2 regions of the Mesorhizobium sp. B2-8-1 genome follow, and region 1 is predicted to be linked to the other one. Evidence: riboswitches for the same ligand, from Rfam matches in the RefSeq annotation. Region 1 holds a riboswitch; the other holds the start of a gene.
What was found. Region 1 has a riboswitch for thiamine pyrophosphate ahead of FJ428_RS04500 (YkoF family thiamine/hydroxymethylpyrimidine-binding protein). Riboswitches for the same ligand answer to the same signal wherever they lie in the genome.
Positions count from the first base shown of each region.

Region 2: it holds a riboswitch for thiamine pyrophosphate, as region 1 does, so the genes downstream of both, thiB (thiamine ABC transporter substrate binding subunit) here and FJ428_RS04500 (YkoF family thiamine/hydroxymethylpyrimidine-binding protein) in region 1, are expected to answer to the same signal.

Region 1 is NZ_VFTX01000002.1:67,912-70,105, forward strand. It holds gene FJ428_RS04495 (ABC transporter permease) at 1-346, opposite strand, end outside; gene FJ428_RS04500 (YkoF family thiamine/hydroxymethylpyrimidine-binding protein) at 445-1,053, opposite strand; TPP riboswitch at 1,044-1,157, opposite strand; gene FJ428_RS04505 (hypothetical protein) at 1,376-1,693, shown strand; gene msrA (peptide-methionine (S)-S-oxide reductase MsrA) at 1,832-2,194, opposite strand, start outside.
Region 2 is NZ_VFTX01000010.1:189,979-192,172, reverse strand. It holds gene thiB (thiamine ABC transporter substrate binding subunit) at 1-839, opposite strand, end outside; TPP riboswitch at 882-997, opposite strand; gene FJ428_RS23915 (thiamine diphosphokinase) at 1,086-1,730, shown strand; gene FJ428_RS23910 (ABC-F family ATP-binding cassette domain-containing protein) at 1,732-2,194, shown strand, end outside.

The DNA.
Region 1 (2,194 bases):
CCACCAGCATAATCTTGGGCATCAGCCCAAAGCCGAACCACAGCACCACCAGCGGTGCAATCGCCACCAGCGGCAAGGTCTGGCTGACCACGAAGACCGGAAAAAGGGCGCGCCGCAATGGCTGGGAGAAGTCGATCAATATCGACAGCGCAAAGGCACCGCCGAGCGAACAGGCAAAGCCTGCGAGCGTGGCACGGAGGGTTGGCACGGCGTTATCGGCCAGCGCGTGCCGGTTGAGCATTGCCTGAGCGAAGACGCGCGATGGCGCCGGGAGGATTGTCGGCTTGATGCCACCAAAGCGCGCATAGAGTTCCCACGCGGCTAGCAGCAGCCCCACCGAAAGCATCGCCGGAGCGGTTCTGGCGATGAGGTCCACGATCGGACGCGAAGGGGCGGACGGGGAGGACACGCAGGTACCCGGAGCGGATGGCGCGGGGCGCGCCGTCAGACGGCGGTGGGGCTGTTGGCCGAGACGGTGACGTCGAGCGTTACGTGGCCGGCACCCGGCCCGAAGCGGCAAAAGGCCTCGTTGAGTGCGGTAAAAATGGCGCCTGCGTCGCCGCGCAACTTTGTGCAGAAATGCTTGGAGCGCTCATATACGCCCGACTGCTTCAGGAAGTCGATGCAGCCATAGATCTCGTCCATGTGGTCGTCGGTGCCCATGACATAAAGCGAGAACTGCGCCGCCGCCGGCTGGCCGGTGGCGGTCACGCCGCGCACGGCGGCGATAGCGGCTTCCTTGCGCGGGCCGAGCGGCCCGGCAGGTCCGCCAAACGCGTCGGAGCGGCAGATCGGATCGTCCGGCTCGCCCGGGCAGCCGCGCGAGATGGCGGCCGAAAGCACGCAATGCTTGCCGCTGCGCGCTGCCGCCACGAACAGGTCGCGCATGGCAGGAAACAGCACCTCGGGCGGTCCGACCAGCAAGGTCGAGATATCGTCGGTCTCGATCCGCAGTCGATCACGATAAGGGTCCAGTGCCCCGAGCGCGCCAAGGATGACGCCGACAAAATCGCTGGACATGGGATATAGGGAAATCTGTGCGCCTGAAAACATCGCCCGCCTCGCTCCGCTGGTATTACCCAGATCAGCTTCTAGGGTCTGTGGGCTTGCCGCCCCCGTCTCAGCCCCGACCGTACGGAGCACCCCTGTGGATGGACGCGTTAAAGCACCAATCGGGCGGCTATGAAAGCTGTTTTTTCAGGACCATCGCCGGAAATGCATTGCGCCAGGCCTGATTTATGGGCGGTTCCGTCGGGCCCGGTCTTGAGGGAAATTTGTCCGGAACCTTAGCCACGACGAGTGGTTGTCCCTATAGTCGCAAACGCGACGAACTTCGTGGAAACGAGCGAAGACTTCACAGAAATGGAGACAAACCATGCTCATGAAAATCCTCGCAGCTTCGGCTCTTACCATTGGTCTCGCGACTTCGGCGATGGCGCAAAGTGCTGGCGGAAACGGCGCCAATAATGGGCCCGGCAGCGGCCAGTCGGTCACGGTCGACCCGAACACGCCGGCATCGCCGAACACGGTGGATCCTGGCACGACCGGGAGCACGACCGTCATGCCCGACGGCATGAATTCGAACGCGGACCGGAACTGTCCGGCCAGCCCACAAGGTGCTCAGCCGGATGCCAGCCACACCGCTCCGGGCACGGCTTCGCCGACCGTCAACGACAAGCATTGCGGCAAGTAGCCACTCGCCGAAACTGCTGGAGAATGCCACGGGGCGCCTGTTCCGTGGCGTTTCCGTCTCTTTATGTTTCACCCTCGCCGAACAGGCAGGCGCCTGAGACGTAAACCGCCATCGGCCTTCGTCTCGGTTCGGGGGCGTCTACGAAACAGCCTTTTCGCGAACCGGCAGCTTCCAGCCCGGCCTGACGAAATGACAGGTGTAGCCGTTCGGGTATTTCTGCAGATAGTCCTGATGCTCGGGTTCGGCTTCCCAGAACGCGCCGGCCGGAGCCACCTCGGTGACCACCTTGCCGGGCCACAGGCCCGAGGCGTCGACGTCGGCGATGGTGTCTTCGGCGACGCGCTTCTGCTCATCGCTGGTGTAGTAGATCGCCGAACGGTAGCTCATCCCCACATCGTTGCCCTGGCGGTTGCGTGTCGTCGGATCATGAATCTGGAAGAAGAACTCCAGCAGCGTACGGTAGCTCAGCTTGGCGGGATCGAAATTGATCTCGATGGCTTC
Region 2 (2,194 bases), on a different contig from region 1:
TCGGGGATGGCATCCTGGAATTTCGGCCCGGTCATGAAGGCGATGAACTTTTCCGCCAGCGGATTTTTGGCTCCCGTCGTGGTGATGCCGGCGACCTCGATCTGCAGATACTCGCCCTCCTCAAAGGAAGCGGCCTGGTAGCGCTCGGTGTTCTCGGCAACCATGTGGTAGGCGGGCGAGGTCGTGTAGGACAGCACCATCGGCGCCTCGCCCTTGGTGAACAGGCCGTAGGCCTCGCTCCAGCCCGGCGTCACGGTCAAGACCTTCGCCTTGAGCTTGGCCCAGGCCTCCGGCGCCTTGTCGCCATAGACCGACTTCACCCACAACAGCAGGCCGAGGCCCGGCGTCGAGGTGCGCGGATCCTGGATAACGATCTTGTCGTCGGCACTGCCCTCGACCAATTCCTTCAGGCTCTTGGGCGGCGTCTTCAGCTTCTGCGTGTCATAGACGACGGCGAAATAGCCATAGTCGTACGGGACAAAGATGTCGTCGTTCCAGCCGCCCGGCACATTGAGCCCGGTCACGGCGCCATGCGGCGCAAACAGGCCAGTGGCCTTGGCATCGGCGGTGAGATTGGTGTCGAGGCCAAGCACGATGTCGGCCTTGGTCGCGGCCCCTTCCAGCTTGACGCGGTTGAGCAGCGCGACGCCGTCGGCAACCGAGACGAAGTCGACATCGCAGCCGCATTCGGCCTCGAATTCCTTCTTCACCACCGGGCCGGGGCCCCAGTCGGCGGTAAAGCTCTCATAAGTGTAGACGGTGAGCTTGTCCTTGGCTAAGGCCGGCCCGGACAGAACCACGACCATTGCAGAGACAAGGGCGTATAAAAGCGTGCGCATCGGCGCCTCCTTCGTTCGGGTTAAAGGAATTGAGGCGTCGGACTGTCCGAAACGTCTAATCCCTCCGCCGGTACAAACCGGATCAGGTTCAGCGGGTTGGCGAGACTGCCTCTCAGCCGGTCCGCGAAATATCGCGTCCGGCACCCCGTTAGAGCGCCTCGACACATAGGCCCGGCTGGTGAACCGCGCAAGTGGCTGTTTGCCGGCCTTCCGTTTCCGCTGCCGGGCTGGTAAGGGCCACACGATATGAGCACATTCACCATCCTGCTTGGCGGCGATCTCATCCGCACGCCACGGCTCGACCGTCAGGTCGAGGGAACCCGCGTCATCGCCGCCGATGCCGGCATCGGCCATGCAAGCACGCTCGGCCTTGTGCCGGAACTGTGGGTCGGCGATTTCGATTCCGTGCCCGCCGGCCTGCCGGATGAGTTGGCCGCCGTGCCGCGCCGAACCTTCCCGGCAGAGAAGGACGCCACCGATGGCGAACTCGCGATATCGGCCGCCCTGGAGCGCGGCGCGACCAGCCTCGTGCTTGCCGGCGCCTTCGGCGGCAAGCGCGCCGACCATGCCTTCCTGCACATGGCGCTCGCCCTGCGGCTGGCCGGGGCCGGGACAAAGGTGCTGTTGACCAGCGGCGCGCAGGAAGGCATGCCCCTGGCGCACGGCACGGTCCGCTTCGACTATACAGACGGCACCCTGTTCTCGATCCTGGGTTTTTCCGAGCTTGCCGGGCTGACCGTCGCCGGCGCGAAATGGCCGCTTGACCGCGTCAAGGTCGCGTTCGGCTCATCGCTGACCATCTCTAATGAGGTCAAGGGCAGGCTCGAGATCGCGCTGGGAGCGGGGCGCGCGCTGCTGCTCGCCCATCCCTATCCCTTGCCAGAAAGCTGACATGGCGCCGCCTCTTCTCAATCTCGACGGAATAAAACTGACGTTCGGCGGCACGCCCCTGCTCGACGGCGCCGACTTGGCTGCGTCGGCAGGCGACAAGATCGCGCTGGTCGGCCGCAACGGGTCCGGCAAGTCGACGCTGCTCAAGATCGCCGCCGGCCTGATCGAGCCGCAGGACGGCGAGGTGTTCCGCCAGCCATCGGCGACCGTCCGCTATCTGCCGCAAATGCCCGACATGGACGGGTTCGCAACCGTGCGCGCCTATGTCGAGGCCGGGCTCGGTCCCGCCGACGATCCTTATCGCGCCAGCTACCTGATGGAGCATCTCGGCCTCTCGGGCGAGGAGCAGCCGGGCGACCTCTCCGGCGGCGAGGCCAGGCGCGCCGCCCTTGCCCGCGTCATGGCGCCGGAGCCCGATATCTTGCTGCTCGATGAGCCGACCAACCATCTCGATCTCTCGGTGA